DNA from 4 places in the Bradyrhizobium sp. CCBAU 45321 genome. Region 4 is predicted to be linked to each of the others. Evidence: riboswitches for the same ligand, from Rfam matches in the RefSeq annotation. Region 4 holds a riboswitch; each other region holds the start of a gene.

Region 1 (4,680 bases), on a different contig from region 4:
TGAAGCCCGGCCGGATCCAGCGACTGGAACGCCGTGCCGCCATCGAGCATCACGACGACGGTATCGACGCCCTGCGGCCAGCCGCCTTCGCGCAAGCGCCGCCCCGTCGTGACCAGGAACGGCTCGCCGATGTCGTTGAGCGGCAGCGCATGCGCCGCGCACAGCGCCTGGATCGAGGTGATCCCAGGCACGACTTCGATTGTCGGCAACGGATTCAACCGCCGCGCAATGCGCAGCGAAGAATCATAGAGCGAAGGATCGCCCCAGATCAGCAGCGCGACCTTGCCCTCATCTTCGAGATGCCCAGCGATCGTCTGCGACCAGGTCGCGGCCACCGCATCGTGCCAATCGTCTACGCCCTTGCGGTAGTCCGACTCGGTCGCATCGCGCACGGGAAGATCGAATTCGGCGATGCGCGTCGTTTTGTTGGTGAGCACACCGGCGCAGATCGTTCGCCTGAGATCGGCGAGATCGGATTTCGCAGTCCCCTTGCGCGGGATCAGGATGAGATCGGCCGCGTTGATGGCGCGGGTCGCGGCGCGCGTGAGCTGCTCGGGATCGCCGCAACCGATGCCTATCAGGGAGAGCGTGAGCATCGCGAGCGCGACGGGCGGCCACGGCGGCCGCCCTTTCGCTTGTCTCTCAGGCCGCGTTGTGAAGGCGCGGCGTGACGAGGCCGGGCGCGGTGACGCCACGCAGCGACTTCGCCAGCGCCAGCACGGCGAGATCGGCCAGCGGCTCGATCACGATGACCAGCGCATAAGCGGCAGCGAACGTCGCAATGCTGGCGAGGTTGCTGATCGCAAAGCCGGAGCCATAGAGCGCCCAGAACGCCACCCATGCGATCACGCCGGCCTGGTAGGTCGTCGAAAGCGCCAGCGCCTGACCGTATTTCAAATCGACATAGGCGGTGTTGCGGGCAATGATCCGCGTGGCGATCGCCTGGATCGCGAACAGCGGCACCAGCAGCGTGGTGACGTTCATGCCGTATTGCGGCAGGTCGACCGGCTCCAACAGCATACCCTGAAGCAGCAGGCCAAAGGCAAGGCCGAAGGCCGCGGGCGCAGCGCCGAATAACAGGAACAAGGTCGAGCCGAGGATGAAGTGCACCTCCGATACCCCGACCGGGAAGTGCGGCAGGATCTCGAAGAAGACGAAGACGAGAGCGGTGGTGGCCAGCGTCCGCGCAGCGAACGAGCCGATGCCCTGCTCGCGCACGGTCTCGACCGCCAGCTTCAGCGCAACGCCGCCTGCGGCGATGCCGGTTGCGTAACTCAGCACGAGCTTGGCGCCTGTGACCAATCCTGGTTCGATATGCATGGCTCAGTTCCTTCCTGCCGTCACACCCGACGGCCTTGGCCTCAATACGTGCACGGCCGGTCTCCTGGCTCGCGGTTCACTGGTTCTCCGGCCTTCCCGGACCTTGCGGGTCCAGTGGCGGTTCGGAGGCCCTCACCACTTACAGTCGCGGGGGCGGCTGGGGTTTTGGGCGCCGCAACTGGGTCCGCCCATCCCCATTCCCGATTATGCTCCGGCGCTTTGCGCCGCGTCGAGCACCATGCCTCTCTTGTGTGCCCCTTTCGCATTGCAGGCGTCAAGGGGCGAACCGCTGCCGGAGCCGTCATGCCGGATATTCTCCCGCCAGCGCACCGAACAGGATCACGGCGGCGGTGGAAGCGGCGCCGCCGCGCGCAAGCTGCTCGGCGAGCTCGGCAATGGTGGTGCGGACCAATCGTTCGTCAGATCGCCCGAGGGATTCGGCGAACAGCGCCGGGGTGCCGGCGGCGAGCCCGTGCGCGATCAATTTTGCGGCAAGCGCCGGAAACGTGCGCCGGCCCATATAGACCACGGTCGTCGCCTCGGGATCGGCCAGCGCCGCCCAATTCAAATTGGGTGGCAGCTCGCCGGTGACGTCGGCACCGGTGATGAACTGCACGCGGCGGGAGGTATGCCGGCGGGTCAGGGGAATACCGGCCTGCGCGGCGGCAACACAGGCGGAGGTGACGCCGGGAACGATCTCGTAGCCGATGCCGGCATCGCGCAGCGTCTCGATCTCCTCCTCCAGCCGGCCGAAAATGCCGGCATCGCCCGACTTCAGCCGCACCACGCGGGCGCCGGTTGCGGCGTAGTCGACCAGGAGACGGTTGACGTGGTGCTGCTTGGTCGAAGGACGCCCGGCCCGCTTTCCCACCGCGACGAGATTGGCACCGGGCCGGGCGAGATCGAGGATCGCGCCGGAGGCAAGATCGTCATAGAGCACGACGTCGGCCTCGCGCAGCCGCGTAGCGCCCTTCACCGTGAGGAGCTCGGGATCGCCGGGGCCGGCGGAGACGAAAGTGACGAAGCCGCTCACCGGTCCTCCGCGATCAGATGGAAGAACGTGCCGGTGGCATGGCCACGACGCGAGCCGGTTTCGGCAATGACCGCGCCGGTGGCATCGTGCACGATCGCGAGCGGCGTATCGGGCTGGGCGAGGATGGTCGAATAGTGGAACTCGTGGCCGCGCAGGCGCGCGCCAGGCTTATGCCCCGGCATCGGCGCGGCCAGTTCGGCAAGACGATAGCCGAGATGCATGCGGCGCTTGGCAAAGCTGGTCTCCAGGCCGAGCAGCCCTGTCATCTCATGGCGGATACCGTCGGCGTCGGTCAGGCCTGCACCCAGCACCATATAGCCTCCGCATTCGCCATGCACCGGCCGCGTCTCGGCGAAAGCGCGCAGTCCGCTGCGAAAGCGCGCATTGCCCGCGATCTTTCCTGCATGAAGCTCGGGATAGCCGCCGGGCAGCCAGCACACGTCGGCGCTCGCGTCGGGCACTTCATCGGCCAGCGGCGAGAACGGCACGATCTCGGCGCCCGCCGCGCGCCAGGCTTCCAGCATATGCGGATAGACGAACGAGAACGCCGCATCGCGCGCCAGCGCGATGCGCTGGCCGGGCGGCCTCACGTTCAAGCCGTTCGCCACAGCTTGCGGCGACCATTTGCCTGCCGAGTGGAGCACCGCATCGAGATCGACGTGCTCGGCGACAAAGCGCGCGGCTTCGTCGATCAGCTTGCCGATCTCGGCCTGCTCCTCGGCCTGCACGAGGCCGAGATGCCGCTTCGGCAGGCTGATCTCGGCATGGCGCGGCAGCGCGCCGAACACTTTGATGCCGGCCTCGTTCAGCGCGCGCCGCACCAGATCCTCATGGCGCGGGCTGGCGACGCGATTGAGCACGACGCCGCCAAGGCGCACGCCGGCGCGGTAATCGCGAAGGCCGGCGGCGATCGCTGCCGCAGTCTGCGCCTGGCCGGAGGGATCGATCACCAAAACCACCGGCCAGCCCAGCATCTCCGCGATATCAGCTGTCGCTCCGGTGCCGGAGACGCCGCGCGCAGCGACACCGTCGAACAGGCCCATCGATCCCTCGGCGAGCACGACATCTGCATTGCCGCCACGGCTGACGAGATGCGCGACGGCGCTGCGATCCATCGCCCAGCTGTCAACGTTGACCGAGGCGCGTCCCGTGGCGGCGGCGTGGAAGGCGGGATCGATATAGTCGGGCCCACTCTTGAAGCACTGCACGTTCAGGCCGCGATTGCGCCAGGCGCGGGCCAGCGCCAGCGTCAGCGTGGTCTTGCCGACACCGGAGGCCGGCGCGGAGATGACGAGGCTCGCCGCCATCACGACGCCTCCGGAAAGCGCGGCTCGGCACCAACGGGCCGGTAGCGGCGGTCGTAATCGGCGGCGTAGAGGCGGCTCTCGTCGAAATCGGCAGCGCCAAGCGTCTTGCCGACCAGGATCAACGCGGTGCGCTCCATCTCGCCACCCACGGCCGCATCGAGCGTTGCCAGCGTCGCGCGCACGATGCGCTGCTCCGGCCAGCTCGCGCGCCAGACGATCGCGACCGGGCAATTCGCGCCGTAATACGGCGTCAGCTCGGCGACGACCTGGTCGAGCAGATGGATCGACAGGTGGATCGCGAGCACCGCGCCGGTCGCAGCGAACGCAGCGAGCTTCTCGCCCCCGGGCATCGCGCTGGCCCGGCCCGGCGTGCGCGTCAGCACGACCGTCTGAGCAAGACCGGGCAGCGTCAGCTCAGCCTCGAGCGCGGCCGCGGCAGCCGAGAACGAGGGAACGCCGGGTGTCACCGAGTAGGGAATCCCCAGCGCCCGCAAACGGCGGAGCTGCTCGCCCATCGCCGACCAGATTGAGAGATCGCCGGAATGCAGCCGCGCGACATCCAGGCCTGCCGCATGCGCGGCTGCGATCTCGGCGATGATCTCGTCGAGCGACATGGGCGCGGTATTGACGATGCGCGCGCCGGGCGGGCAATGCGCCAGCACGCCCTCCAGCACCAGCGAGCCGGCATAGAGACAGACTGGACAGGCCGCGATCAGGTCGCGGCCCCGCAACGTCAGCAGATCGGGCGCGCCCGGCCCGGCGCCGATGAAATGCACCGTCATACGCCGTCTCCTTCGGCGATCGCCGCGGTCGCACTGCGATCCTGCGAGACGACCCGTGTTGCAATCAACCGCGCGTGCGGACCGGCGACCACGAGCGCTGCAGCCTCGGCCACAGATCCGGTGCCGAATTTCTCCGCGACGAGCTTCGATTGCGTGGGCGTGTCGATGCCGGCCAGTGTCGCGACCGGAACAGCCCTGATCGGCACGCCGCATTCACGAGCGAGTTGCTTCAGCGCCT
Region 2 (4,680 bases), on a different contig from region 4:
TGGCCGGAATCGGCTCGGTGCAGGCGTCGCTGGTGCCGCCGCAGATGATGCTGATCGAGGCGGTCGGCGCGATCGCGATCTTGTGGCTGAAGCGCGCCATCACGCCGCGTTCCAGGGCATCCGGGCACGGGCCACGCTCGCGAGCGAGCGCCACGGATGCCGCATCGGCATCGCGACGAAGTTTTCGGAAGATGTTCAGATTGAATGACTTGGCCAAGGCACCCTCCATTGGAATGCCCTTGGCCTGGAGAAACGAGTGGAAGCCCATGACGCCGAGGCCAACGGAGCGCTCGCGCAGGGCGGCGTAGCGGGCACGCTTCATTCCGTCCGGCGCCACCGTGATGAAGTGGGTGAGCACGTTGTCTAGGAAGCGCATGACGTCCTCGATGAAGCCGGGCTCCTTATTCCACTGGTCCCAGGTCTCGAGGTTGAGCGACGACAGGCAGCACACCGCTGTGCGCTCCTCGCCGCGATGATCGATGCCGGTCGGCAGGGTAATCTCGCTGCACAGGTTGGAGGTCGAGACCTTGAGGCCTAGCTCGCGCTGGTGCTTGGGGAGCGCGCGGTTCACGGTGTCGATGAACAAGAGATAAGGCTCGCCGGTTTGCAGCCGGTTCTCAAGGATGCGTTGCCACAGCTGGCGGGCATCGATCTCGCGGACAACCTCGTTAGTGTTCGGGCTGCGCAGAGCGACTGCGGTGCCGGCACCCACGGCACGCATGAACTCGTCGGTGACGTTGATGCCGTGATGCAGGTTGAGGCTCTTGCGGTTGAAGTCGCCAGACGCCTTGCGGATCTCGAGGAACTCCTCGATCTCGGGATGGTGGATATCGAGATAGACCGCCGCCGAGCCGCGCCGCAACGAGCCCTGGCTGATCGCCAGCGTCAGGCCGTCCATGACGTGGATGAACGGGATGATGCCTGAGGTGGCGCCGCCCTTCACCTTCTCGCCGATCGAGCGAACATTGCCCCAGTAGGTGCCGATGCCGCCGCCATTGGAAGCAAGCCAGACGTTCTCGTTCCAGGTACCGACGATGCCTTCGAGCGAGTCCGACACCGAGTTGAGGAAGCAGGAGATCGGCAGGCCGCGCGTGGTCCCGCCGTTGGAGAGCACCGGTGTGGCCGGCATGAACCACAGCCGAGACATCGCATCATAGAGACGTTGGGCATGCGCTACATCGTCCGCGAAAGCGCAAGACACCCGCACGAACATGTCCTGGTAAGTTTCGCCGGCGAGCAGATAACGGTTGGTCAGCGTCAGCTTGCCGAATGATGTCAACAAGTCGTCGCGAGACGGATCGAGCGTGAGGTCGGCCGGCTTTGGCGATGGCGCGAGGGGCCACGGCAGCGGAGCCGGCGATGGCGAAAGGGGCACCAGACACGGCTCAGGCGCGGCAGGCTTCGCCTGCGCTAGGCGCGGCCGCACACTCGGTGGCGCGACGAGATGACCATGCTGATCGAAATCGTAAGACGGCGACATCGGCAACCCCGCGATGTTTGAGGCTGGGGGCCGTGCGGACGACTTGCGAGGAGATCGGACAAATATCACCAGCTGCAAGCGACCCACCGGGGCACCCCGCCCGAGGACTTTCGTTCAGTCGCGGCAGGTCTCCTGGCTCGCGGGTCGCTGGGGCTGTCGGCCTTCCCAGCGCTGTCGCGCCAGTGACCATGATGACAACCGCTCGCCGCTTACAGTTGCGGGGGCAGCCTCGGAATAGCCGTTGCCGGCGCACCGGGTTCCCTCTTAGCTTCCATCCTACGAGATGCGGGAATGGAAGACCGTGACGGGCTACATATAGGCGCCGCTCGCGGAGATTCGTCAAGGCGGCGCCGTCAAGTTAACGAATTGGAGCAGCCCCGAGGTCAAGGTTCGGCGAGCGCTTGTCGTGGAGATCTCGCGCCAAGTCGCAAAGGCTCGCTCGCGCGAAACACGACGGAAGTCGGCAGTGACGGCTCCGAGAGAGAGGATGTGGAAAAGGTTCGTGACCTGATCATGAACTGACAGAAAAATTGAGCCTGACGGGACGATTTGAAGCGCTTCATGATCCGATCGCGTCGCCTGTTACCCTTGCGGCGTTCGTGGTCTGGACTATCCCTTCACCCGGCGATGTCCGCTGTAGGTGCTTCCCGTCGAGTCTCCACCCCTCCCCTGGCAGGGGCTTGGCTCGGGGAATCACTTTCCAACTGAAAGTGCCTTATGTGATGGGCTACGCGACCGTGGGGCTCGCAGGCGGCGTGGTCGCGCGCTTTGTTCACGATTCCAAAAGCTGCTTGGTTTGCCTCCATGAACATCGGAAGGACGAGAAACATATATCCAAACCGCGTCTCGATAATACCGGAATGGTCACGCCGTTAGGGTGCAATGCGCCTACATTCACCGGAGGAGGCTTTGATCTGCAAGAAGTCTCGCTTGAAGTCGTCCGCAGTGCGGTCGGATTCATGAAAAGCTAACGGGCCTTACGGCGGGCGAACCCACATTCGCGTTTATATCACCGGCGGGTTTCTGCTTAGCATCGAACTGAAGACGCCCAAGGGTTGGAGCTCGAAGGCGCAGAAGGAACGTCATCCGAAGCTTCAAGGTCTCGGCTCACCGTGATCACGGCTGTCCCTCGTCAGATAATTTGGGACTGCGGCGATCAGCCGTCGCTACGCAAGGTGAGCATTCGGGATATGGATTCAACGGACTTCGCGTTCAGCGGATCGGCGGCGTCCTGCATGGGCTGGTGCGGGCCTGCGCGTTTCCGGGCAACGGTGCATTCTTCGAGGTCGGACCGACCGTCTCGCGGGCCAATGCGAAACTGCCGTTCAGTGCGGCGGACCCACCACCGTTCGGCGATCGCAGGTTGAGGTTATCTGCTCAAAAATGGACGCGCTCGGGAAGCGGCCCCTTGACCTTACCCGAAATCGAGCCGCTCAGACGAGAGATGGGGACAGATTCTCCTCCAAGGCGTCCGCTTTACTTACCGCGTCGTCGAGCCCATTTTGCGTTGCGGGGTGCGTTCCTGACGCGAGCGCGGCTCCCCGCCTTCGCGACAGACGGTGTACTTGCCGAGGCTCGCCCTGCCGATGAAGTTAGCGGCCACGTGACTCGGCGCCCTGACGTGAACCGAGGAGGCGCTGTCCCTACCACGCACCGCTAACTTCACCACGATCAGCCTCAACCAGCGGAAGAAACTGACCGTAGCGTGTATCATTCGGCAAACGCCCTAGCGCAACTATCAGGACTGGTCGTAGCCAGTGATTTGGCGATCAATCTCGGATCGCAGGCAGTGCGGGCGCGACTCCGCGCCGTTCGGTTGCGCTGGGCCGGAAGCTGCCCCTGCCCAGCTCGCACTGCCAATTGAAGTTAGCAGAGCGTGACTCGGCGCTTATTCCCCACGCATACACAGGGGAAGCGCTGTCCCTGCCAGGCCCTGCTAACTTCTCCACACTCAGCCTCAAAGCAGCGGAAGAAGCTGACCGGGAGCTTATCGCTCGCAGAAACGAGCATAATTCGTCGCGCCATGGAGACTGCTCCTCCGTTTGCGCCGTGAAGAACTGAGCTGGCGGCGACTGCAGCGAAGCGGCCTTGCGACCGACATCTTCCGGCACAAGCGGCGCCGGCGACTATGACGCTCTATATCGCAGCCTTATGGCGGCCGTTTAAGCGTAGTGTTTTCGAGCGAACTGGCCGGCTCGCAAGAAAACGCGAGGCATGACCGAGGTTGGAATCCATGCTATAGAGCCGGTATGGACCCCCTCGTGAACAAGCTGATCGGCTTCGCCGCCGCCACTTGCACGACCGTGGCCTACGCGCCGGCGGCCATTAAGGTTTGGAAGACCCGCTCCACCGGCGACATCTCGCTCGGCATGTTCGTGGTCATGGTGCTGGGCCTGGCGCTCTGGCTCGTCTACGGCCTGTTCTCGGGCGATGCACCTCTGGTCGCCGCCAACGCCATCACAATGGTACTCGCCGGCGGCATCCTGCTGATGAAGCTGCTACACGGGTGAGGTTACCCTGCCCTCTTGCCTGTTTGTCTCACAGGCGCTGACGGCGAACACGGCAGGCCTGAGGCGATCCTCGCAGAACGAAACCGCATCAAGCGAGACACCATCACAAACCGCCGCTTGCAGCATCAGGGGATGTCCCGGGTTCTGTTGAATTACTGAAGGGGTCGGCGTTGCCCACCTTGAGCCGGTAGGCTCGGGGTGCTGACTCCACAAAGGAGAGCAACGCCATGACGAGAGATATCACACCGGCTGGGCGAGCGGGGCTGTGGACGACGCGTTTGCGGAAGTGCGGGCGAGCTTCGATCGGTTCTGCCTTGCGGCAGGGATCGAGGCGCGCCGCACGATGATGGAGGCGGATGTCACGGCGGCCTGCGGGCCGCACCAAGGTCGCGACGCGGCGCGGCGGGCGCACCGTTGGGGCCGAACGCGGGGACGAATCGGCTTCCACGGCGGCAAGATCGAGGTCGAACGCCCGCGTGTCCGGGGCATGGACGGCCGCGCGATCACGATCCCGAGCTGCGAAACGGCGGCGCAGGAGGACTGGCTCGGTCGCTGGGCGATGAACCTGATGCTGATCAATGTGTCGACGCGCCGGTTCGACCCGCGCTGTCCGGCTCCCGGAGGGTGACGTGCCGGCACCGCCCGGATCGGGGGGTTCGAAGTCGGCGACCTCGCGGAGGTTCGTAGCGC
Region 3 (4,680 bases), on a different contig from region 4:
ACGTCCATCCTAATGGTGTCAACCGAATTCTTCGCGCTCTCGCTGGAGCGCGTGCTACGCGCGCGAGAGCGCGGCTGAGGTCGCCTGCACACCCACGCGATGACGCTGCAGAACACGGAGATGTCTCACCAACAAGAGACGTGACATGACAGAAAGCCGGACCATTTACCCCGCTCCGGGCCGGATTGCCGGAGCTGCAGACCAGTTTAGTTCGTGCAGAACAGTTACAAATACCAACAGCCGAGGTATTGAGCTGACCCAGATCGATTTGACGGAAGCTCAGGCCTTGTTGCCCGGCAGAAATCCAAATATTTCGGTCCGCGAGCGGATCGTATTCCGTACCAACGATGCCACGACCGATAGCCCTCTGCCGCGGCTCACGCCATAGAGACCGCGCGCCGTCCGGTCGAGTCGGGCAGAGCCTGTTCGCGCGGAAGCCAAGCGATGTTCGTAATGTTCACAAGGTTGTCTGCATTTGTCAGCTCGCAGCGATGAACTTCGTCCAGGATCCAGTGGCGATTCGATCGCCGCCCTTCGATCAGGATCTGGAGATTGCCGTGATCGAGGGCACTTCAATTCACCGGGTGATCTTTCCTTGTCGCCGGGTGTTCGGCGGATGGATCAACGCGAATACCGGAGAGCACGTCGCCGTGCAGCCGACGCATTGGCGTATCTGGCCCGGATAGCGGCGGCGATCCTGCACAATAGATTGGCGTTAGTTGAGGCAGGAACTGGCTTCGGCGTCCTCTCGTCGGACACTATGTAGAGTTCATCGCATGAGAGCCCTGACGGGAAACATGTCCGAGCGGACCGATTATGGTGGGGGCTTGCGGTGACCGCCCGGCATCACTCCTCGCATTGCTGTCGCAACCGTTCCCAATGTACTCGCGAGCGACACACCTCGGTGTAGATTCTGAATCTCAGACCAACGATCGCTTACCACGTCATAATGAGCTACGATAAACGTGTCGATATGGGTCCATATTTTCGGCGAATGTTCTCACCTTGATGAACCGTCGGCTATTCTCTCTCGGCCAAGTAGCGCGACGCGTCTGCGTCGTTCCTCCGGGTGCACCTCCTTCGGACCACCAAGTGGGGCAGGCATTTTTGTTGGCCCCAAGGCTTGCTCGAGATTGTGGAGAACGCAAATGAGCACAAGCGAATTCGCTTGGTCGAGAACAGACCCGAGCGCGGGATCAATGGTTTTGCGGATCGGATGCTGCACGCAGTTCGCGGGCGGCAACGACCATGTTGGTTAGGGCAGGCCGAACCTCCTCCCAATTGCGCGTTTTTAGGCCGCAGTCCGGATTGACCCAGAGCTGCGATTCCTGCAAACGCGTCCGAGCCAGCACCATCAGCTCCTTCATTTCGCCCACCTCCGGAACGCGTGGAGAGTGGATGTCGTACACGCCCGGTCCGATTTGATTTGGATATTCGTACTTGCTGAATGCGTCCAGTAGCTCCATTTTCGACCGCGACGTTTCGATCGAAATGACATCCGCATCCATTGCAGCGATTGCACCGATGATGTCGTTAAACTCTGAGTAGCACATGTGTGTATGGATTTGCGTTTGATCGGCAACGCCCGATGAGCAAATGCGGAAGCAATCTCCCGCCCAATCGAGATATGCCTTCCACGCCGATCGGCGCAATGGCAATCCTTCCCGGAGTGCAGCTTCGTCGATCTGGATCATGGCTGCACCGGCATTCTCGAGATCGCGGACTTCGTCGCGGATCGCGAGCGCAAGCTGGCGGCAGACCTCGCTTCTGGGAATGTCATCGCGAACAAACGACCAGTTCAGGATCGTGACCGGTCCGGTCAACATCGCCTTCATTGGCTTGCTAGTTAGTGATTGCGCGTAGCGCCACCAGTCCACAGTGATCGGCTTCGACCGCACTACATCGCCAAACAGGATCGGAGGCCTGACGCAGCGCGAACCATAAGACTGTACCCATCCATTCCTGGTAAATAGGAAGCCGGCGAGTTGCTCGCCAAAGTACTGCACCATGTCATTGCGCTCAAATTCGCCGTGCACGAGGACGTCAAGACCGATGTCCTCCTGCCAACGTACGGCGCGGGCTATCTCTTCCTTGATAAACTCGCCGTATTGTTCGTCGCTCATCGCACCTCGCGCATGCGCCGCACGAGCATTTCGGACTTCTGTGGTCTGCGGAAACGATCCGATTGTCGTGGTGGGAAACGTTGGCAGTCCAAAGCGTTCCCTTTGGATCTCGGAACGACGGACAAATGGGCTGGCGCGCCGGCGCATCGTCTGGTCGATCGCCCTCATCCTCACAGCGACATTGCTATCATGGATCTTGGGCGAAGTCCGCCGGGCAGTCGCAGCGCATTCCGAATCGGCGAGAGCGAGCTCGACATTCTGGTCGCCAGCGAGTGCTCGCGCCAGGATCGCAAGCTCACGCATCTTCTGAACCGAGAAAGCAAGCCAGCTCTTGACGTCGTACGTGAGCCCGGTCTCGAGTTCAACATCGACTGGCACATGAAGCAGCGAGCAGGATGGGGCGAGCTGTACACGGTGCTTGCCGAGCTTCGCAATCGCGGGCTCCATCCGCTGACGGAGCGACGACAAGTTCGACCGCCATACATTCCGGCCGTCGATGACCCCGAGCGACATGACGAGGTCACTTCGGCCGACAGCGATGACCTGATCCAACAACTCTGGCGCTCGGACCAGATCGAGGTGCAGACCGGAAACCGGGAGGCTCAATGCGGTATCCAGATTGTCGCCTAGCTCGCCGAAATAGCTGGCAACCATGATTTTGATAGCCGGTCCCTCCTTTGCGAACCGGTTATAGGCATGTAGCAATGATTTTCGCGCCGCCTCATCCAGATCAAGGGCCAGGCAGGGCTCGTCAAATTGAACCCAACTTGCCCCTCGGTCGGCCAATTCATGCAGAACCTCGATATAGACCGGTATTAGATCATCGAGTAGGGAGAGGGGCTGGAACGCGCTATCGGCACTCTTGCCGAGCTTTAGGAATGTGATCGGCCCGATCAGGACAGGGCGGGTCTGAAAGCCAAGAGCCTTTGCTTCCTCATACTCTTCAATGGGTTTGCGAGAGCAAAGTCTGAACGCCTGTCCCTTGTAAAACTCGGGAACCATGTAATGGTAGTTGGTGTCAAACCACTTAGTCATTTCCTGCGCGGGTGCGCCAGACCCCCGCGGCCCCAGACCGCAACTCGCATCCTGGTCGTCGCATTGTGATCCGCGAGCCATGGCGAAGTACGTCTTGAGGAAAACGTATTCTCGTTTCGAGGCGTAGATCTCCGGGATAGCACCAACCATGACACTTGTATCGAGCACCTGATCATACAGCGAGAAGTCATTCGACGGAATGATCGTGACGCCGAGAGACTTCTGACGGGCCCAGTTCGCTGCGCGCAGACCGGATGCGTCCTCGAGCAATTGCTGTTCGCTGATCTTTCCCGCCCAGTAGCTTTCAAGAGCGAATTTGAGCTCACGCCTTGGACCGATGCGTGGCGTACCGAGCGTAGCAACCGGAAGAGAGAGAAGAGACATAGTGTTAACCCCTGTTAGGGACAGAGGCCATGGCGGACGCAGGCAGAGGAAGTCGCGCGCGCGACGGCTGCTTGGCGCACCACCGAGACACCCCGCCCGTGGACCAATCTATCGTCGGGGCAGGTCTCCTGGCTCGCTGGTCGTCGCTGCTGTCCGGCCTTCCCGAAGCCGTGCGGGCTTCAGTGACATCGTTGGACAGTAGCTCGCAGCTCACAGTTGCGGGGGCAGCGCCGGCATTTGGACCGGCTTCCCTCTTAGTTCCGGATCAAGTGGGATTCGGAGAACCTCGACGAGTTCGATTATCGGCAGGAGGACTCTTCCGTCAACCTCTCAGATTTTGTGGCACGCTAATCTGAGACATCTAGTAGGCGAATGACCGTGCATCTCTATGATTCTCTAAACAGAGCTGTCGCAATCAGAGATGTCCTTGTCTCAGAGGTGGGAGTGAGACTCGGAGCTGCCTTGAGGCGACGCCACCCGCCCCATCAATGAAAGGGACAAAACCAGCCCGCGCGGCGGCGATTACCGCCGTTTCGAGCAGAATGCATTCGATGCGGCTTCCGACTTCCAGCGATTCGCCCAGCACATCCGCTGGCCAGCTATTTTCGCGACAGAGGATCCCCATTGAACACGTCAAGGCAGGCGGCGCAACTAGCCACATACGCGGCGAGGAGGTTGCTTTTCGTGCCAGCCAGACTTCAAAGTTCGTCGATTAAGTCGGCTTCGTATCGCCAGCCATCATGTAGGCCGAACGCCGACGGGCAACTATAGCGAACCACACGGTTCAATGACGGCAAACGCACTCCCGATTCTCATCAGGCACTTGGCCTCGAGCTACGGCCGATACACTGAATGGAACATCGAACCGTGCGCAGGTCGGAAAGTCGACAAGAGGGACATAAAACCCGTGCAAATCTCTGCCTGCTGCCTGGCACGAAGAATGCAAGCCCCTCGACATGCCCAGTCTCTTCTGCTTGGGGATGTCCAGCTCAGCCAATTGACGCTGTCGCTGGCTAGGGAAGTTAGCGGCGCGTGACATAGAGAGGAGCGCCTGCCCTCGTAGGACAGCCGCGGGTGCCCCGTCGCGTCTCCGTAAACTTCTTGCGCTCGCTTATAGCAGGTTCAAGGTTACCGCTTT
Region 4 (4,680 bases):
CGTCATGCCAAGCTGATGATTGCTTGTGGGTGCAAGTCCCATCCGGCCAAAGCCGAAGCAGGCAAGCCGGGACCGAGTCTTGCGGGCGTCGCGGCAACGCGGGGTTCGAAGTGTAGACAGGAGCCATGCGGGGTGCGGGAATGAGCCTCGAAAGGTGGATGTGCGCGGAGACCTGTGTTCCCTAGTCACGAAGGCAGCATGAGCATCGTCGTTATGCGAGACGATGCCGCTCCGTCGGGGTCGATGGCCGCATCACGCATGGAAGGCAATCATCGGAACATGAGAGGCCCGACCAGCTCCGGAAGGCCGGGCGGAGCGCGCACGCAAGCGCCGCAACAATCGCGGAGCGCTAGCGGCGCATCTGCCGCGGATCGAGGTCGTCGTCGACATCAACGACAAGACCTGTCCGTGCTGCAGGGGCGACCTGCACCAGATCGGCGAGGACAGGAGCGAGCGGCTGGACATGGTGCCGGCCCAGTTCCGCGTTGTCGTCACCCGGCGTCCCAAATACGCCAGTCGCGCTTGCGAGGATGGCGTCCTGCAGGCCGAGGCTCCGGCCCGGCTGATCGAGGGCGGACCGCCGACGGAGGCAACCGTCGCCCAGGTTCTGGTGTCCAAATATGCCGATCATCTGCCGCTCTACCGGCAGGCCCAGATCTATGCCCGACAGGGCATCGCTCTCGATCGATCGACACTGGCGGACTGGGTGGGGCATGCCGCCTTCCATCTGCGCCCGCTGCATGAGCGCCTTCTCACGGTGCTTCGCGCGAGGTCCAAGCCGCTCGCCGACGAGACGACGGTGCCGGTGCTCGATCCCGGTCGAGGGCGCACCAAGACCGGCCAGCTCTGGGCCCATGCCGCCGACGACAGGCCCTGGCGCGGCCCCGATCCGCCCGGCATCGCCTATGTCTATGCACCCGACCGCAAGGCCGAGCGGCTGTTCAGCCATGTTGCCGGCTTCAAGGGCGTCGTGCAGGTCGATGGCTACAACGCCTACCCAAAGCTTGCCGAACGTGGCGAGGTCGAGCTCGCCTTCTGCTGGGTGCACATGCGGCGCAACTTCTACGAACTCGCGAGAGCCGGCCCCGCGCCGATCGCAAGCGAGGCGCTGAAGCACATTGCAGCATTCTATGCGATCGAGAAGGAGATCCGCGGTCGCAGCGCGGAGGAACGTCGCCTCGTGCGGCAGCAGAAGAGCCGACCACTGGCCGATGCCTTCGAGGTATGGCTGCGCGCTAAGCTGGCTCTCATCAGCCAGAAGATCAAGCTCGCCGAGGCCATCCGCTACGCCCTCTCGCGCTGGCAAGGACTGACGCGCTTCATCGATGACGGCCGCATCGAACTCGACAACAACACCGTCGAACGATCAATCCGTAGCATCAAGCTCAGTCGCAAGAACGCGCTGTTTGCCGGATCCGACGGCGGTGCCGAACACTGGGCTGTCGTCGCGTCCCTGGTCGAGACTTGCAAGCTCAACGACCACGATCCGCTCGCGTATCTCACCGACGTCCTGACCAGGATCGTCAACGGGCATCCCAACCGCGAGATCGACCAGCTACTGCCCTGCGCCTACCGCGCTCAAGCCCTCCAAGCCGTGGCCTGAGAACGACGCTTACGGAAAGGGTGACGATTTCAATCGTCCATTGGCCCAGATCAGCAATGGCATCGAGCAACTTTGGACCACGATAGACACGATCGGCGAAGATGTGACGCAGGTTGGGAACAGGCGACCAATGATCCGCAACAGCGGGACTGCAAATCCGCTTGGGCCTCCACTTTCCGTGGTCTTCACGCTTTGACTGTCGATAACTCCGGCCGTTGGAGTGGGTTTGCGTCCTTGCCGTTCGCGCATGCGCCGGACCAGAGTGTCATTGATCGCGCCCCACAAGCCAGAACCGCGCCACTTATAAAAATGGTACTGAACAGTCGAGCACGGCGGGAAATCCTTCGGCAGCGCTCGCCATTGGTAGCCGCTGGCTCCAATGTAGAGAATCGCATTCATGATCACGCGCAGACTGATCTTGCGGGGACTGGCATCAACGGCTCGATCAATTCCCATTCCGCGTCCGTCATGTCGCTTGCATAACCAAGTCCATCGCGCCGATATTGTGCGCGGGTGATTTCAGTCCAACACATGTTGTTCTCCCTCGGGTCTTCGCAAACACGAAGGAATCACAACGAACTAAATCACTCAACTTTCTTTTTTGGTCAGGCTCTATGGCACAGCTTACGTCGCGGGAGAGATTCGTGGCGCGGCCCTGTGGCTGCATCCCAACGGGCAGCAAGATGAGGAGGCGTTGGATGCAATCATGGTCTATCCCTGCGCCCGGAGATCACGGAGGATATGGCACACTTGCGGCGGAGAATGGCCGAACATCATCCCCACGAGCCACATTGGTATCTGCCACTCATTCCCGTCGGTCCGAACTGGGTCGGAAAAGGGCTTGGTACGTTGCTGACGAAATACGCCCTTCAACGATGCGATGAGGACGGCATTGCTGCCAACCTCGAAAGCTCGAACCCTGAAAACATTCCCTTTTACCAACGTCACGGCTTCAAGGTCGTTGGTGAGATACAACACGGTTCCTCGCCGCCGCTCACGCCAATGTTGCGAACGGCTTCATTCCGACACAGCAAAGCCACGCCGCCTTATCGGCTCCGTCACCCAGATTCAAGCATAGCTCCGCCTCATCCCGTTAGGATTGATTGGCAATAACCTGACATGACCGCGTTCGGTTGAGGACGGCTTATGTTCGAGGCCAGACAACTGAGCACGTGCGGCGGCTCGCCCGGCCTGCGAAGGGGTCAAATCCACTAAGCGTGGGACATTGCCACGGGCGGCTGCATCGATTGCGGTCGCGCTCCAGACAATTTTGATCTAAGGGCCACAGAAAGCGATGAATGGCGAGACGCGTATGGCAACCGAAACCCGATCCGGCCCAACTCAATTCGCGGACCGCGAACCGATCGATGCCAACATTCAGGATGTCCATGGTGCTGCTCCCCTGTTGCAGAATTTGCGAGACCGCGGCTTGAGCACATCTTTGCCGATCGGATCTATCGCGGCAAACAGCTCGTCAAGCACTCTCCCACTGGGGGCCGTGGACGATCGAGATCGTCGAGCGACCGCCCCGCGTCCAAGGCTTCCACTCCCGCCCAGGCGCAGGGCCGTCGAGCGCACCTTTGCACGGCTCGGCAGATGTCCGCGCCTCTGCAAAGACTTCGAAGGTTCCGCCCCCGCCGAGCTCGCTTGGCTGCTCGTCGGCCATCTCAGGCTCCTCACTCGCCGATTGGCCAGTCCTTGAGACGCTATGCTTTTTGAGTGAGGCCCTTCAGGACAGGCGCTCGGCGAATTTCGAACCTCGACCTCGGGGCTGCACCAACTCGTTAACTTTACGGTTCCGCCTTGACGAGTCCCGTAGCTGCGCATATATGTGGTGCCGTCACGGTATTCTATACCCATATATTGTAGAATGGAAGCTAGAAGGGAACCCAATGCGTCGGCAGCGGCCATTGCGATAGCGCCACAGCCGCAGCGACCCGCTAGCCAGGAGATCTGCCGCGACAGAACACATGTCCTCGGGCCGGGTGCCCCGGTGGATCGCTTGCTGCAGGGGACATTTGCCCGGTCTCCTCGCAAATCGTCCGCACGGTCCCGGCCCCAAATATCGCGGGGGTGCCGGTGTCGCCGTCTTACAACTTCGATCAGTATGGTCATCTCATTGAGCTGCCGAGTGTGCGGCAACCCCGGGCGCAGGCAAAGCCTACCAAGCCTGAGCCGTGTCTTGTGCGGCCCCCAGCATCGCCGGCTCCCCTGCCGAAGCCCCTGGCGCCATCGCCCACGCCGTCTGACATCACCCTCGATTGGTCGCGGGACGACCTGGTGACGTCGTTCGGTAAGTTGACGCTGACCGACCGTTATCTGCTTCCCGGCGAAGGCATCCAGGACATGTTCGCCCGAGTGTCTTGCGCCTTCGCGGACGATGTTGCGCATGCCCAACGTCTATATGATGCGATGTCTCGGCTGTGGTTCATGCCGGCCACACCGGTGCTCTCCAATGGCGGCACCACGCGCGGCCTTCCGATCTCGTGCTTCCTTAACTCAGTGCCGGACTCGCTCGAAGGCATCGTCGGCACCTGGAACGAGAACGTCTGGCTTGCTTCCAACGGCGGCGGCATCGGCACCTACTGGGGCAATGTTCGCTCGATCGGCGAGGAGGCGAGGGGCGGCGTGACCTCGGGCATCATCCCGTTCATCCACGTCATGGACGGCCTCACCCTGGCGATCAGCCAGGGCTCGTTGCGGCGCGGCTCGGCGGCGGTCTATCTCGATATCCACCATCCCGAGATCGAGGAGTTCCTCGAGATCCGCAAGGCGTCTGGCGACTTCAACCGCAAGAGCCTCAACCTGCATCACGGCATCAACGTCACCGACGAGTTCATGCGTGCCGTAGGTGCCGGCACCGCAGTCGCTCTGCGCAGCCCGAACACTAACAAGGTTGTCCGCGAGATCGATGCCCGCCAGCTGTGGCAACGCATCCTTGAGAACCGGCTGCAAACCGGCGAGCCTTATCTCTTGTTCATCGACACCGTGAACCGCGCGCTCCCCAAGCACCAGCGCGAGCTAGGCCTCAAGGTCTCGACCTCCAACCTGTGCAGCGAGATTACCCTGCCGACCGG

The links. A riboswitch is a leader RNA that binds a small molecule or an ion and turns the genes downstream of it on or off. The one in region 4 is predicted to bind cobalamin.
Region 1: it holds a riboswitch for cobalamin, as region 4 does, so the genes downstream of both, ACM43_RS16140 (energy-coupling factor ABC transporter permease) here and ACM43_RS10020 (ribonucleoside-diphosphate reductase subunit alpha) in region 4, are expected to answer to the same signal.
Region 2: it holds a riboswitch for cobalamin, as region 4 does, so the genes downstream of both, ACM43_RS10205 (ribonucleoside-diphosphate reductase subunit alpha) here and ACM43_RS10020 (ribonucleoside-diphosphate reductase subunit alpha) in region 4, are expected to answer to the same signal.
Region 3: it holds a riboswitch for cobalamin, as region 4 does, so the genes downstream of both, metE (5-methyltetrahydropteroyltriglutamate--homocysteine S-methyltransferase) here and ACM43_RS10020 (ribonucleoside-diphosphate reductase subunit alpha) in region 4, are expected to answer to the same signal.

The regions. Positions count from the first base shown of each region.
Region 1 covers NZ_LFKZ01000119.1:134,197-138,876, forward strand. The annotation lists gene cobF (precorrin-6A synthase (deacetylating)) at 1-596, opposite strand, end outside; gene ACM43_RS16140 (energy-coupling factor ABC transporter permease) at 643-1,320, opposite strand; cobalamin riboswitch at 1,358-1,576, opposite strand; gene cobA (uroporphyrinogen-III C-methyltransferase) at 1,622-2,353, opposite strand; gene ACM43_RS16150 (cobyrinate a,c-diamide synthase) at 2,350-3,660, opposite strand; gene cobM (precorrin-4 C(11)-methyltransferase) at 3,660-4,442, opposite strand; gene ACM43_RS16160 (cobalamin biosynthesis protein) at 4,439-4,680, opposite strand, start outside.
Region 2 covers NZ_LFKZ01000085.1:52-4,731, forward strand. The annotation lists partial or broken gene ACM43_RS10205 (ribonucleoside-diphosphate reductase subunit alpha) at 1-1,279, opposite strand, end outside; cobalamin riboswitch at 1,586-1,799, opposite strand; partial or broken gene ACM43_RS10210 (hypothetical protein) at 1,820-2,061, opposite strand; gene ACM43_RS10215 (SemiSWEET transporter) at 3,730-3,990, shown strand; partial or broken gene ACM43_RS10220 (IS256 family transposase) at 4,218-4,680, shown strand, end outside.
Region 3 covers NZ_LFKZ01000096.1:7,681-12,360, reverse strand. The annotation lists gene ACM43_RS11010 (hypothetical protein) at 492-686, shown strand; gene metE (5-methyltetrahydropteroyltriglutamate--homocysteine S-methyltransferase) at 1,197-3,542, opposite strand; cobalamin riboswitch at 3,644-3,846, opposite strand.
Region 4 covers NZ_LFKZ01000079.1:531-5,210, reverse strand. The annotation lists partial or broken gene tnpC (IS66 family transposase) at 299-1,603, shown strand; partial or broken gene ACM43_RS10035 (transposase) at 1,617-2,136, opposite strand; gene ACM43_RS10030 (GNAT family N-acetyltransferase) at 2,345-2,716, shown strand; partial or broken gene ACM43_RS10025 (transposase) at 2,973-3,305, shown strand; cobalamin riboswitch at 3,430-3,578, shown strand; partial or broken gene ACM43_RS10020 (ribonucleoside-diphosphate reductase subunit alpha) at 3,884-4,680, shown strand, end outside.